DNA from 3 places in the Rhizobium sp. BK212 genome. Region 1 is predicted to be linked to each of the others. Evidence: predicted binding sites of a transcription regulator. Region 1 holds the regulator's gene; each other region holds the start of a gene.
The links. Region 1 encodes HrcA, which represses chaperone genes, less so after heat shock. Its sites were predicted from a motif close to GTTAGCACTCNCNNNNNGNGAGTGCTAAC; they were not measured.

Region 2: the regulator HrcA is predicted to act here: its motif matches at 1,705-1,733, upstream of FHT79_RS28995 (co-chaperone GroES).
Region 3: the regulator HrcA is predicted to act here: its motif matches at 2,032-2,060, upstream of FHT79_RS18000 (co-chaperone GroES).

Annotation. Positions count from the first base shown of each region.
Region 1 covers NZ_JACIFS010000004.1:306,706-311,618, forward strand. The annotation lists gene hemW (radical SAM family heme chaperone HemW) at 1-228, opposite strand, end outside; gene rdgB (RdgB/HAM1 family non-canonical purine NTP pyrophosphatase) at 238-882, opposite strand; gene FHT79_RS16175 (VOC family protein) at 883-1,308, opposite strand; gene rph (ribonuclease PH) at 1,305-2,024, opposite strand; gene hrcA (heat-inducible transcriptional repressor HrcA) at 2,152-3,240, shown strand; gene grpE (nucleotide exchange factor GrpE) at 3,352-3,984, shown strand; gene FHT79_RS16195 (nucleoside hydrolase) at 4,023-4,913, opposite strand, start outside.
Region 2 covers NZ_JACIFS010000012.1:168,463-173,375, forward strand. The annotation lists gene FHT79_RS28975 (VOC family protein) at 1-153, opposite strand, end outside; gene FHT79_RS28980 (hypothetical protein) at 391-702, opposite strand; gene FHT79_RS28985 (hypothetical protein) at 699-1,025, opposite strand; gene FHT79_RS28990 (hypothetical protein) at 1,022-1,285, opposite strand; gene FHT79_RS28995 (co-chaperone GroES) at 1,787-2,104, shown strand; gene groL (chaperonin GroEL) at 2,152-3,786, shown strand; gene FHT79_RS29005 (hypothetical protein) at 3,853-4,245, shown strand; gene FHT79_RS29010 (hypothetical protein) at 4,313-4,483, shown strand; gene FHT79_RS29015 (Gfo/Idh/MocA family oxidoreductase) at 4,511-4,913, opposite strand, start outside.
Region 3 covers NZ_JACIFS010000005.1:116,227-121,139, forward strand. The annotation lists gene groL (chaperonin GroEL) at 1-1,413, opposite strand, end outside; gene FHT79_RS18000 (co-chaperone GroES) at 1,567-1,881, opposite strand; partial or broken gene FHT79_RS18005 (hypothetical protein) at 2,238-2,529, shown strand; gene FHT79_RS18010 (hypothetical protein) at 2,637-2,993, shown strand; gene FHT79_RS18015 (DUF2934 domain-containing protein) at 3,048-3,371, shown strand; gene FHT79_RS18020 (HD domain-containing protein) at 3,377-3,796, shown strand; gene FHT79_RS18025 (hypothetical protein) at 3,904-4,173, opposite strand; partial or broken gene FHT79_RS18030 (hypothetical protein) at 4,216-4,478, opposite strand; gene FHT79_RS18035 (HIT domain-containing protein) at 4,796-4,913, shown strand, end outside.

The sequences.
Region 1 (4,913 bases):
GACCGTCTTCGGCCCGCTCATCGCCCGCACCGTTGCCATCTCCTTCAAGAAGGCAGCGGTGAAGCGCTCCTGATCCACCGGCTGGTGGCGCACATGGCTGTTGAAATCGCAATAGGGACACTTCGCCGCACAGAAGGGCCAATGCACGTAGACGCCGAAGCCGGGCTCACCGGTATCGGGCAAAAGTGCTGCATCGCGCGAGCTGCTTGGCGTGTCTGATGTGCCCACGTACCGACCTTATGCCTCCAGGCAGGTTTCGACGAAGAGTTTGAAGGCGCGGGCCCGGTGCGACAGCGCTTGCGGCTTGCCGACGTTCCAGCCGTGTTTTTCCTCGCCGCTCATTTCGCCGAAGGTGATGTCGTAACCCTTAGGCTGGAAGACCGGATCGTAGCCGAAGCCCTGGGTGCCGCGCGGCGGCCAGACGACGCTGCCTTCCACTTCGCCACGGAACAGCTCCGTGTGCCCGTCCGGCCAGGCGAGGCAGAGCACGCTGATGAAACGTGCGGTGCGCTGTTCCGGCTTCGTCGCGCCGGCATCCTGCAGCGCCTTTTCCACCTTGGCCATCGCCATGTCGAAATCGCGCGTGCCGTCGGCCCTCTCCGCCCAGTTGGCGGTGTAGACGCCGGGATCGCCGCCGAGCGCGTCGACCACCAGTCCGGAATCGTCCGAAAGCGCCGGCATGCCGGCGGCATTGGCCGAGGCGACCGCCTTGATCGTCGCATTCTCCTCGAAACTCGTGCCGGTCTCGTCAGGCTCGACGAAATTCAGCTCCGCCGCCGATTTGGCGGTGAAGCCGAGCGGCCCGATCAATTCCTGGATCTCGCGGATCTTGCCGGCATTGTGGCTGGCGACGACGATGGTCTTCGTTTCAAGCTTGCGCATTCAGATATCCTGTTCGATGCCCCAGATTTTAGCCTCTGCGCATTCCAGGCTGTTGCCGGCCGGATCGCGGAAATAGATCGAGCGGCCGCCGTTCGGCCAGCGCACCTCGGATTCGATCGCCACATCAGCCGCCGTCAGCTTCTCGGCCATGGCGTCGATATTGCGGCCGGATACCCGGAAACAGGCATGGCCCTGGCCGGTCGTGCCGTGCGGCGGCACCTGCAGGGCATCAGGCGCCGGCGGCTTCACCGTTTCCTCGGGGTTGAAGATCAACAGAACGCCGGGCCCGCAGCGGAAGAAGACATGCCGGTTGGCGGCGCGGGCGATCTTCTCCAGTCCGAGGACGTCTTCGTAAAACGCCTCGGCCTGATCGAGATCCCGCGCATAGAGCGCCGTTTCCAACATGCCTTCCAGCATGGGGTTCATCCTTCGACGGCTTGCTTCTGCAGCGCCACCAGTTCGCCGATGCCGTTTCTGGCAAGCTGCATCAGCGAGGTGAATTCGCCCTCGCTGAACGGCGTGCCCTCGGCCGTGCCCTGGATCTCGACGATCCCGCCGGTGCCGGTCATGACGAAGTTCGCATCGGTCTCGGCCGAGGAATCCTCGAGGTAATCGAGATCGATCACCGGCTGGCTGGCGAAGATACCGCAGGAGATGGCGGCGACATGATCCTTCAGGACCCGGTCGACCTTGATCATGTTGCGGCTTTCCATCCATTTCAGGCAGTCGTAAAGCGCGATCCAGCCGCCGGTGATCGAGGCGGTCCGCGTACCCCCATCGGCCTGGATGACGTCGCAGTCGAGCGTGATCTGCCGTTCGCCGAGCGCCTGCAGGTCGACGACGGCGCGCAACGACCGGCCGATCAGCCGCTGAATTTCCTGGGTGCGGCCGCCCTGCTTGCCGGCGGCGGCCTCGCGCTTCATCCGTTCGCCGGTCGCCCGCGGCAGCATGCCATATTCGGCGGTGACCCAGCCCTTGCCGGTATTGCGCAGCCAGGGCGGCGTCTTTTCTTCAAGGCTGGCCGTGCAGAGCACATGCGTATCGCCGAACTTGACCAGGCAGGAGCCTTCCGCATGCTTGGAAAAATTGCGCTCGAACGAGACCTTGCGCATCTGGTCGATTTTTCTGCCTGAAGGCCGCATTCTTATCTCCTGGGGTTTGTTGACCGCTTCTACGATTGGCGGCGCCTATTTGCAAATTCCCTTTTGCCACAGGTGCGAGTTTGACTTACTTTTCGGGAAGTATCATCAGCGCGGGTTCGTAAGCTTCATGGGCATCAGGTCGACGTCGGTTTCGGATGCTGTTGCCGCACTGGACGAGCGCTCCAGGGAAATTTTTCGGCGCATCGTCGAAGGCTATCTGGAAAGTGGCGAGCCGCTCGGTTCGCGCAACCTGTCCCGTCTTCTGCCGATGTCGCTGTCGCCGGCCTCGGTGCGCAACGTCATGAGCGATCTCGAAGAACTCGGCCTGATCTATTCGCCGCATGTCAGCGCCGGACGGCTGCCGACCCAGATCGGCCTGCGTTTCTTCGTCGATGCCTTCATGCAGGTCGGCGACCTCTCCGCCGAGGAGCGCGCCAACATCGACCGGCAGGTGCGGGCCGAAAGCGGCGGCAATCCGGTGGAATCGATGATGAACGAGGCAAGCCGCATGCTGTCCGGCATTTCGCGCGGCGCCGGCCTCGTCATCACCTCGAAAAGCGATCCGGTGCTGAAACATGTCGAGTTCATCCGGCTCGAACCGACCAAGGCGCTGGCCGTGCTCGTCGGCGATCACGATCAGGTGGAAAACCGCATCATCGAGCTGCCGGCGGGCGTCACCTCCTCGCAACTGACCGAGGCGGCGAATTTTCTCAATGCCCATATGTCCGGCCAGACGCTGCCGGAACTCCGCAAGCAGTTGAGCCGGCTGAAGGATGACGTCCGCCACGAGCTCGATGCCCTGTCGCGCGATCTCGTCGAGCGCGGCATCGCTGTCTGGGCCGGCAGCCCGGACGAAGGCAAGCCCGCGCAACTGATCATCCGCGGCCGCGCCAACCTGCTCGAGGGCCTCGCCGGCGCCGAGGATCTCGACCGGCTGCGCCTGTTGTTTGACGATCTCGAGAAGAAGGACAGCCTGATCGAGATTCTCAATCTCGCCGAAACCGGTTCCGGCGTGCGCATCTTCATCGGTTCGGAAAACAAGCTCTTCTCGCTGTCCGGCTCGTCGTTGATCGTCGCGCCCTATCGTGACGATGACGATCGCATCGTCGGCGCCGTCGGCGTCATCGGCCCGACGCGGCTCAATTATTCCCGCATCGTGCCGATGGTGGATTACACCGCCCAGCTCGTCTCCCGCCTTTCGCGCAATCAGCTTTGATGCCGCAACTGGCGAACGTGCGGAATTTTCGCTTCTTTGTCACGCAGACTTGATTTTTTTCGGTCAAACCTCGATATCGGGCGCATCTGAAGACACCAACCGGAGACCGTCATGACCGATGACACGACGAAAAACGGACCTGACGCAACTGCGGCCGATGCCGCAGCCGACGCTGCCGCCTACGTCGAGAACGATATTGCGCAGGAAGAGGCTGCCCAGCCGGACCCGCTCGAGCTTCTGAAAGCCGAAAACGGTGAGCTGCGCGACCGCTATCTGCGCCTTGCCGCCGAGATGGACAATCTGCGCCGGCGCACCGAGCGCGAAGTGAAGGACGCCAAGTCCTATTCCGTCGCGGGTTTTGCGCGCGACATGCTCGCCGTCTCGGACAATCTGCGCCGCGCGCTTGATGCCATCTCTCCGGAGACCAAGGCCGCGGCCGATGCCGGCCTCAGCACCCTGATCGAAGGTGTCGAGATGACCGAGCGCGCCATGCTGTCGGCTCTTGAGCGCCACGGCGTTCGCAAGCTGGAGCCGGTCGGCCAGAAGTTCGATCCGAATTTCCACCAGGCGATGTTCGAGGTGCCGAACCCCGACGTGCCGAACAATACGGTCGTCCAGGTCGTGCAGGCAGGCTTCACCATTGGCGAACGCGTGCTGCGCCCGGCCATGGTCGGCGTCGCCAAGGGCGGCCCCAAGCCGGCCGAAGCCGAAACCAACTCCGTCTTCGACGAGAAGGACGCTTAAGGTCGTTTCCCTTCCGCTGAGGAAGGGAAACCAAAGCTTCAGATGCGGGCGAAGCGTTCGATCAGCAGATCGAAGAAGCCGTCCGCATCGACATGGCGCATGACCTTGGCATTGCGCTTGCGCTCGGTCACATGCCACCAGTCGACGACGGTCATGCCGACGGTGAGTTCGGACCGGACCTCGATCTCGACATTGCACTCCCGACCCTTGAAAAGCTCCGGCTTCAGCAGATAGGCGATCACGGTCGGGTCGTGCAGCGGCCCGCCGTCGGAGCCGTATTTCTCGATATCGAACCGCTCGAAGAATTCCAGCATCTCGACCATGGCCTTAACAGGCGCCGTGCCGATTTCGGCCATGCGCTTCACCCGGTCCTTGCGGGTCAGCAATTGGTGAGTGACGTCAAGCGGCATCATCACGATCGGCACGCCTGAGCGAAAGACGATATCGGCGGCCTCGGGATCGACATAGATGTTGAATTCGGCGGCCGGGGTGATGTTGCCGCCCTCGAAGAAGCCGCCGCCCATCATCACCAGTTCGCGGATGCGGGGAACGATGTCGGGCGCCTTCTGGAAGGCCAGGCCGATATTGGTGAGCGGCCCGAGCGTGCAGAGCGTCACCGTGCCTGTCGGCTCGCGGCGCAGCGTCTCGATGATGAAATCGACCGAATGGTCGGGCTGCAGCGCCATCGTCGGCTCGCTGAGGTCGGGCCCGTCGAGGCCGGTCTTGCCGTGCACATGTTCGGCCGTCACCAGCTTGCGGGCGATCGGCGCGTCGGCGCCGGCGAAAACCTTTGTCTCCCGCCGGCCGCAGAGCTCGCAGACGATGCGCGCATTGCGGCTGGTGAAGGAAAGCGGCACGTTGCCGGCGACCGTCGTGATCCCCAGCACCTCCAGCTCCTCGGGACTGCCGAAGGCCAGCATGATGGCGGC
Region 2 (4,913 bases), on a different contig from region 1:
CTGCATCACCCAGAGGCCGACCCTTTCCGGGCCGTAGCCGATCATCGTGTCGGAATTGGACAGCCGCTCATATCCGAGCGGCGCCAGCGCCGCGTCGTAGAAACGGCGGGCTCTTTCGATGTCCTTTACGCCGATGGAGACATGATCGAACATGGACGCAAACTCCCTGACTTCCCTTGGTCTCCGAAGGACGGCTCATCCCTCAAGATGGCACGACGCCAACATCTTTCAACCGCGGTCCGAAGTCAACGAAAGGGCGTCGTTCAAAAAGGCTGGCGATCCGCTCGAGCGTCCTGGCAAAGAAATCGGCGCGCCGAAATTACCGCTGTTCAGCGCAAGCCCTGCGACGCTGTCACGTGATTTAGGGGAGGGCGGAGTAGGGTCCGGATCCTAGCGCCACGGATGAGCCGGCGGGGTGTCACGAGCGATCTGCGCAGCGTCGGATAGCCTGAGCCATTCCTTCCGGTATCCGATGTTGAGAAGATTGAAGGACAACATGTCTCTCCCGGCCTGCGAACGGCTCGCGCCGATCACGGCATGGTCCGCGTGCGTCGGAACGCTCGCGTGATAGACGGTCCACGAACGGGCGGGTTCGATCCGGCGGTCGCGTCCAATGTCCATGGCGTAGTGGCCGGCCGCGCCGCCCTTGTTATTACCGACAGCAAAGGCGTTCGGTCTTCCTTCGTCTTCATGGCTGTTCACGATGTCAACCTTCCGTCATTCGGGCCGTGGCCAAACGTTGTCTCGATCAGTGTTACGCCGCTGCCGGGCGATAGGTTTACCGGCTCCAGGCTGTCTTCCGTCGTGACCCGCTCGTGACGTTCGTCGTCGCTGCGGATACGGTATTGCAGCAGATTGCCTCTCGGAGGCAGCGTGGCGGTAATGCGGTATGTGTCGGGGAGCTTGGAAGGCACGATCAGGAACCCGTCCTTCAGCCGGACGGTCTGCCCAACCTTGAAGATATGTGTTGCTGGCTCGCGTCGGACCGAACGTCCATTGCGTTGCGGGGTGCGCGTAGCGGTCATGACGGTTTGCGGTCCTTTTCGAGCGCGGTTTCGAGATCTGACGGATGGATAGGCATCATCTGCAGTGTCGAACTCTGTGCGGCGATCGCCGGCAGGTGGATGAAGGCGCCGATCCGTCGCCAGGCAAGCCTGGAAACGCCATCGATCAATTCCTCGTCATAATCGACGCGATATTCCCCGGCTGGCTGTGCTCTGTCGAAACCTGGCAGGCGGAAAGGAGATGAAAAGTGGACGACGGTTTGTGTGGTGCGACTTGTCATGACTGAAGCCTCCGCAGGAAACACCGATGCATTTCCTGTATCGTTGAGATCCGAACCGGACGAACTCGACGTTGCCGGTACATCCGCGGTCAGCGCCAAGCTCATTCCGGATCGAATACGCGAAATGCACGCCGGAACGACGTCATATATTCGCTATCGAGAATTCGGTGGTGTATGGCGGGTCGTAGGTCTCTGACACCGCGAAGCCAAGTCGGCCAAATCGACGAGGCTTATCGTTACGCCTAGATTACGTTTAAATCAAGATAAATTCGGATTTATCTATAAAAAACGCCAAATTAACTCCGTGGTCACGCAAATAAAATGGAGCGTAATGGCTCAAGAAATTCTATTCAATTCATAATTATTACAAAACATCCCGCCGAAATGATTTCCTGATTTTTCATGCGTGAATAATATTTCTTGGCACTCCTATCAATGGAGTGCCACGGGTGCTATTTATGTGTTGCAGCCGCCATACGCGCCGGCAGCAGAAAGACCTCTATGAAATTCCGTTCACTTCACGACCGCGTCGTCATTCGACGTGCGGAAGGCGATGTCAAATCCAAGGGCGGAATCATCATTCCAGACGCCGCCAAGGAAAAGCCGCAGGAAGGCGACGTGGTCGCAGTCGGCCCGGGCCTGCGCGACAGCAACGGTAATCTGATCCCGCTCGACGTTAAGGTCGGTGATCGCATTCTGTTCGGAAAATGGTCGGGGGCAGAGGTCACGATCGAGGGCGAGATCCTTCTGATCATGAAGGAGACCGACATCATGGGCATCGTCGAAAAGATCGGAGTGGCCTCTCAAAAGGCCGCCTGATCGATCGCATTCCGATCCGTATCTCAAGACCGAACTGGACCAATATCATGTCTGCCAAGGAAATCAGATTCTCCACCGATGCGCGCGATCGCCTGCTGCGCGGCGTCGAATTGCTCAACAACGCCGTCAAGGTCACGCTTGGCCCCAAGGGCCGCAACGTCGTCATCGACAAGGCCTATGGCGCACCGCGCATCACCAAGGACGGCGTCACTGTCGCCAAGGAAGTCGAGCTCGCCGACAAGTTCGAGAACATGGGCGCGCAAATGGTGCGCGAGGTAGCGTCGAAGACCAATGATCTTGCCGGCGACGGCACGACGACGGCGACGGTGCTTGCGGCCTCCATCTTTCGTGAAGGCGCAAAGCTCGTCGCTGCCGGCATGAATCCCATGGATCTCAGGCGCGGCATCGATCTCGGCGTCGTTGCGGTGGTCAAGGAGATCCAGGCGCGGGCGAGGAAAGTCAAATCGTCAGGCGAGATCGCCCAGGTCGGCACCATTGCCGCCAATGGCGACGTCAGCGTCGGCGAGATGATCGCCAAGGCGATGGACAAGGTCGGCAATGAGGGCGTCATCACCGTTGAGGAGGCGCGCACCGCCGAGACCGAACTCGACGTCGTCGAGGGCATGCAGTTCGACCGCGGGTACCTCTCACCCTATTTCGTTACCAATGCCGAGAAGATGCGCGTGGAACTGGAGGACCCCTATATCCTCCTTCACGAGAAGAAACTCGGCAGCCTTCAGGCGATGCTGCCAATCCTGGAAGCCGTCGTGCAGACCGGCAAACCGCTTCTGCTCATCTCCGAGGATGTCGAAGGCGAGGCGTTGGCGACGCTGGTCGTCAACAAGCTGCGCGGCGGCCTGAAGGTCGCGGCCGTCAAGGCGCCGGGCTTCGGCGACCGCCGCAAGGCCATGCTGGAAGATATTGCCGTGCTGACATCAGGCCAGATGATTTCCGAGGATCTCGGCATCAAGCTCGAAAACGTCACGCTCGATATGCTCGGCCGCGCCAAGCGCGTGCTGATCGAGAAGGAGAGCACCACGATCATCGACGGTTCCGGCGAGAAAGCGGCCATCCAGGCGCGCATCCAGCAGATCAAGGCGCAGATCGAGGAGACCACCTCCGACTACGACAAGGAAAAGCTGCAGGAACGCCTGGCGAAACTGGCCGGCGGCGTCGCAGTCATCCGTGTCGGCGGTGCGACCGAGACGGAGGTCAAGGAAAAGAAGGACCGCATCGACGACGCGCTGAACGCGACCCGTGCGGCGGTCGAAGAGGGCATCGTACCGGGCGGCGGCGTGGCACTGTTGCGCGCGAAGTCGGCGCTGACGGGTTTGACCGGCGACAACGCCGACGTGACGGCCGGCATCTCGATCGTGCTCAGGGCGCTTGAAGCCCCGATCCGGCAGATCGCCGACAATGCCGGGTTCGAAGGCTCCATCGTCGTCGGAAAACTCGCCGGCAGCAATGATCACAATCAGGGCTTCGACGCACAGACGGAGACCTATGTTGATATGATCGAGGCCGGCATCGTCGATCCGGCCAAGGTCGTACGCACCGCTCTGCAGGACGCCGGCTCGATTGCGGCGCTTCTGATCACCGCCGAGGTGATGATCGCCGACATTCCCGCAAGAGACTCTGCCCCTTCAGCCGGAAATGGCGGCATGGGCGATATGGGATACTGAGGCCAGCCTGAACCGGTCCGGCGTCGCCGGACGGCGCAACCCGAACAATAGACAGGGAGAATTCCAATGTCCGTGCAGAGCAGCAGCAAGACATCGATTACCCAGCGTTTCGACAATTACCAGCCATCCAAGACGCTTCTCGTCTGGGCCTGCGTCGTCACGGCGATCGCCACGATGATCATCGGCTTCAGCTGGGGAGGCTGGGTCACAGGCGGCACGTCAAGCAAAGCGGCCGCCGCCGCCGGCGATACCGCACGCGGAGAATTGGCGTCGGCCATTTGCGTCGAGCGGTTCAAGGCGGCGCCGGATGCGAGCGCTAAACTGATCGAGTTCAAAGCGCTTAACGACGGCTACAAGCAGCGTCAGTTTGTCGAAGCGGGCGGCTGGGCAACCATGCCTGGGCAGACCTCGTCCGACAGCCGAAGTGTTCAAGGCTGCGCCACTGCGCTTGCCGTCTGACGCCGTTTTTCTAGAGCGCTCCGATATATCTGCGGAGCGCTCCCACTGTTGAAGCAGGAAATGACCCATGATCCGCTTTGAAAAAAAGAGCGACCCGCAGCCAGCCGCAGACGACGCCGGCGGCGAAAGCCTCAAGAAAGTCCCTGAGGCATCAGCCGACGGGCAGAAAAAAGCCGCCAACGACAGCACACGTCGCCGCGCGCCGCAGGCGGCGGAAGATGACGACCGGCTTATCTGAGCATAGCGTCACACCGCGGTTGACGGCCTAGCGATAATCCAGCCAGACCCCGCCGGCGTCGGCGGACCGCACGCAGTTTTCCACCCAGCGCACCCCTTCCAGCCCGGCATCGACATCGGGAAAGACCAGATCCTCAATGCCCGCCGGCGCGAGGCCGCGCGCTCTGTGGATGGCAAAGCCGAAGCGACGGTAGAGGTTCGCCCAGGCTTCGAAAAGGCCTTCCGGATGGCCGCCGCCGATGCGGTCGTCGATCCTGGCCTCGGGATAGAGATAGTCCATGCCGCGCTCGAGAATGCGGGCGGGTTCCCCCTGGATTTCGTAGGAGAGCTGGTTCGGCCGCTCATCCCACCATTCGATGCTGGCCTTCGAGCCCACGATGCGGATCTTCTGGCCGTGCATGGAGCCGGCATTGACGGCGCTCGACCAGATG
Region 3 (4,913 bases), on a different contig from region 1:
CTCGCGCAGCTTGCCGACGATGACCGAGCCTTCCGCTCCGGCATTTTCGGCGATCTGCCGCGCCGGCGTCTCGAGCGCGCGGCGAACGATGTCGACACCGACACGCTGGTCGCTATTGGCGGTCTTGAGGTTGTCGAGCGCCTTGACGGAGCGCAGCAGCGCCACGCCGCCGCCCGGCAGAATGCCTTCCTCGACCGCCGCCCGGGTTGCATGAAGCGCGTCGTCGACGCGGTCCTTCTTTTCCTTCACTTCGACTTCCGTCGAGCCGCCGACGCGGATGACGGCAACGCCGCCGGCGAGCTTGGCAAGACGCTCCTGCAGCTTCTCGCGGTCGTAATCGGAGGTGGTTTCTTCGATCTGCGCCTTGATCTGGGCAACACGGCCTTCGATGTCGGACTTGGCGCCCGCGCCGTCGACGATCGTGGTGTTCTCCTTTTCGATCGACACCTTCTTGGCACGGCCGAGCATGTCGAGCGTGACGGATTCGAGCTTGATGCCGAGGTCTTCGGAGATGACGGTGCCGGCGGTCAGGATGGCGATGTCTTCGAGCATGGCCTTGCGGCGGTCGCCGAAGCCGGGCGCCTTGACGGCAGCGATCTTCAGGCCGCCACGCAGCTTGTTGACGACGAGGGTTGCAAGAGCTTCGCCTTCGACGTCTTCAGCGATGATGAGGAGCGGCTTGCCGGACTGGACGACGGCTTCGAGAACCGGCAGCATCGACTGCAGGTTCGACAGCTTCTTCTCGTGGATGAGGATATATGGGTCTTCGAACTCGGCCCGCATCTTGTCGGCATTGGTTACGAAGTAGGGGCTGAGGTAGCCGCGGTCGAACTGCATGCCTTCGACGACTTCGAGTTCGGTTTCGGCGGTCTTGGCTTCTTCAACCGTGATGACGCCATCATTGCCGACCTTTTCCATGGCTTCCGCCAAGAAACGGCCGATTTCGGCATCGCCATTGGCGGAGATCGTGCCGACCTGGGCGATTTCGGCATTGTTGGAGATCTTGCGGGCGTTGGCCTTCAGTTCCGCAACGATGGCGCCGACGGCGAGATCGATGCCGCGCTTCAGGTCCATCGGGTTCATGCCTGACGTGACGGCCTTGGCGCCCTCTTTGACGATCGCCTGGGCAAGCACCGTTGCGGTCGTGGTGCCGTCGCCGGCGATGTCGCTGGTCTTCGAGGCGACTTCACGGACCATCTGGGCGCCCATATTCTCGAACTTGTCTTCGAGTTCGACTTCCTTGGCGACGGAGACGCCGTCCTTGGTGATGCGCGGCGCGCCGAAGGACTTGTCGATCACGACGTTGCGGCCTTTCGGGCCGAGCGTCACCTTCACGGCGTTGGCCAGGATGTCGACGCCGCGCAGCATCTTCTCCCGGGCTTCGGTGCTGAATTTGACTTCTTTAGCGGCCATGTCCTCACTCCTTCATAGGCAGCCAGAGCAATTCCGGGAAAGGTGCGAAGCGGTTTTCCCTTCGGAATTGCGTCAGAAATAAAATGTTGGAGCTGTTCTGCTTTTCTACGACAAGCTGAAGCGCTCCAGCGTTGACGAATGTTCGCAGGGACCTCAGGCGGCCTGCTGCTGTTCGCCCTGGGTTTCGATGACGCCCATCACGTCACTTTCCTTCATGATCAGCAGGTCTTCGCCATCGATCTTGATCTCGGTGCCGGACCATTTGCCGAACAGGATGCGATCGCCGGGCTTGACGTCGAGCGCCTGGATCTGGCCGGCATCGTTGCGTGCACCAGGGCCGACGGCGATGACCTCACCTTCCTGCGGCTTTTCCTTCGCAGTGTCGGGAATGATGATGCCGCCCTTGGTCTTGTCCTCTGACGTGACCCGGCGGACGAGAATGCGATCATGAAGCGGTCGGAACGACATGTCTTCCTCCATCGACAAACAGTGATGATGTTGCTCCCCCGGGCCGGACCGGACGACCAATCCGGGGCGGGCGCAAGGTTCCGCGCGAGCGCGCCTTGCGCGACTGATCTGGTTCGACGGCACTGCAATTTCAAGAGGGATGAGAGAAAAATTAGCACTCCCCAACGGCGAGTGCTAACGTATTGCAGGGAACAGAAAATCGGCTCCCGCGTTCGGACTACGAGGTGGATGGCACTGTGTCGAAGGCGCGTTCAAGCCGCATCGAGGCTTGAATCCGGATTTGGACATTCCCAACTGTCTCATGATCGAGGCTTGACGAGCTCGATCACCGTCCCACGTCTTTTGGAGTGAGTGACATGGAAGAAAAGACCAATATAATCAGAGACCTCAGCATTGAGGAACGTGAGGAAATCTTCGTCGATATCGCTCGCACGCTGGAGGATAAGGCGCGTGAGGCTCTTGTCGAAGGCAACATGCAGTTTGCGGCACTGTCCAACAACATGGCTGAAGCGATCCGCGTCAATGCCGACGAACTGGCCCGTGACGATCCCCACAATGCCGAGCTTCGTGTTGCTGCAGGCGACGGCGATGATTTCGCAGTTCGAGGCCGTGCACCCCTATCGAATGGTGAGTATGGCCGTTCATTGATTGCCGCCGGCGCGTGCGGCTCGATCGCGCGCTCAAATCAATCGCCGCCCACGCGGAACTCTCACTGCTTGCGAAGGTTATTGGATCACAACATCGAAGGGTGATCCATGATGACCGACAAATCCAACGTGCCGCCCGAGAGCGGGACCGACGACGCGCGTTCCGCCGACACCGAACGGACCGAAGCCGATCGCAAAAGGGCATTGGAAACTGCCCGGCGCAACGTCAGTTCGACATTGGATCGCCACAGCGGCACCGAAACCCTAAGCCTCAAGCGTGCCAAAGAATATCTCAGCCTCGGCGGCCACCGCCGGTCGATGATCGACGACAATATCACCGACGTTCGTCAATGGGATGAAGATCCGCCGGAGGCCGAACGCTTCTGGAAGGAACGGGTGGAGACGCTTTCAAAGGACGAGCGCAAACGGGTGGAGGATTTTCTTCCAACCATCAACACACCGTGAAAGTGGCTGGGCCTGTTCTTCGGACGGCTTATTTAAATGCGCTTGGAGGAGATCATGGCGATAGACAAGCATGAGCAGATACGTCGCCGTGCCTACGAAATCTGGGAGGCCGAAGGCCGCCCGGATGGCGCCGACCAGCGTCACTGGCTGCAAGCCTGCGACGAACTGGCGGGCGAGGATGAGCATGAAACACTGCAGAACCTGCTCGATGAAGACGACAGGGATGATGCAGCACTGCTCCAAGGCGCCGGCGAGAGCGGCGATTTCGATCGGCGACGAACGCCTGTCCAGGCCGCGGCGGTTCCAGTCCGTGACATCGAGATGACGACGGGCGAGAAGCCTTCCCGACAGAAGATCAGGAAGACCGAGGGCCCGTGATCACCATGCAGCATCTCGACCATGCCATCCAAGTGGCTCTTACAGCCCATGAAGGTCAGGCAGACAAGACCGGCCGGCCGTTCTTCGAACATTGCCAGCGGGTCGCACTTCTCGTTTCCGGCGATGAGCGGCGAACGATCGCCTACCTTCATGACGTGGTCGAGAAAGGAAGCGGCTGGACGCTCGACAGGCTGAGGGAAGATGGCTTTGCGCCAGCGATCATCTCCGCCGTGGACGCTCTGACACGGCGGCCGGACGAGCCGGACGACGACTTCGTCAGACGCGCGGCATCCAACCCGCTGGCCTTGCCGGTCAAGCAGGCCGATCTCGAAGACAATCTCCGGCAGGCCGAACAGACCGGCAAGAACACCGAAAAGTACCAGCGCGGCCTGGATCTCCTGCGCGACATCAAGAGCCGACAATAGGAACTCGGACAAATTTGCGCAGTTCGCCTGGCCGCCAAGATCGATAATCGGCCGATGGCGACCGTAACCTGACTTCCGCTGGTGCAGCGAAGGTTCTGTGCCTCATTTCATGTTTTGTTGGTAAACCACACTGTCGGGACGCCGAGCACGCCTCCCGTGCGCATCGCCGTCTTCAGTTCGTCCAGCTTGCTGAACGCCTGAGCCGCTTCAAACGTCGCAAACTCATGGGTGACGGTAATATCGTTCGGGTTGTCGATGGCGCGATAGACGGCTTGCGCTGTCACCCCATTGGCCTTCTGAACCTGATGAAACGCATCATATACCTTGCGCCAGGCGGCGTAGTCGGAGACCTCGTGCCTCACGAATAATGTCGTCATATCATCCTCCCCGATTGCATTTCCAAGTCTCGTGGATGGCTATTACGATTGAACCAGGAACATCATGGTCTCGGGCAAGACGCCGTCACTCGCCATCGCATCGGCGGCGGCCTTGGTCTGCATGAAGGCCATCAACTTTTCCATGTCTGCGACGTCCATGACCAAACCGACGCGGTTGAGTTTTGCGGGTCTGTAAACGTACGAATGTTCGTGACGCCGATGGGTTCCAATACCTGTTTGCGGATGGGTGAAGCGAGCCAGTGTTTCGTGTCCTTGACGTCGTGACAGATCATTATGGTAGGCATTGTGTCCTCCTCTCAAGATCTCGGAAACTGAAAGCTAAGTATGCTGTTGCGCTTTGCCGGATTTCATTACAGCAATGTTGCGAAGAGTGGGTTTTTCTTATTCATTAGTTGGAGATGTAAATATAACTATTGAGTAATTCGAAAATGTTATGCGACGGCGGCGTCTGGCGCGCATTGGGTTTTGCAATAGCTTTGGTGACGGTTCCGGAGTCAGTGAGTGTCATTGGCGCTAATGACTTGGTCAATTTGACTTCCCTCCGATTGTCGCATCAATCTGACAATAGGATACGCCGCGTGCGAGATGGCAGAGGTTTGGAATGATCGAACGCCAGCCATTTGATCTCAAAGCCTATGTCCACGACATCGGAACAAGGCCGTGCTTTATCTGCGGCTTGCTCAAGAACGACCCCGCTTTCTTTCATCATCGCGTTTTTG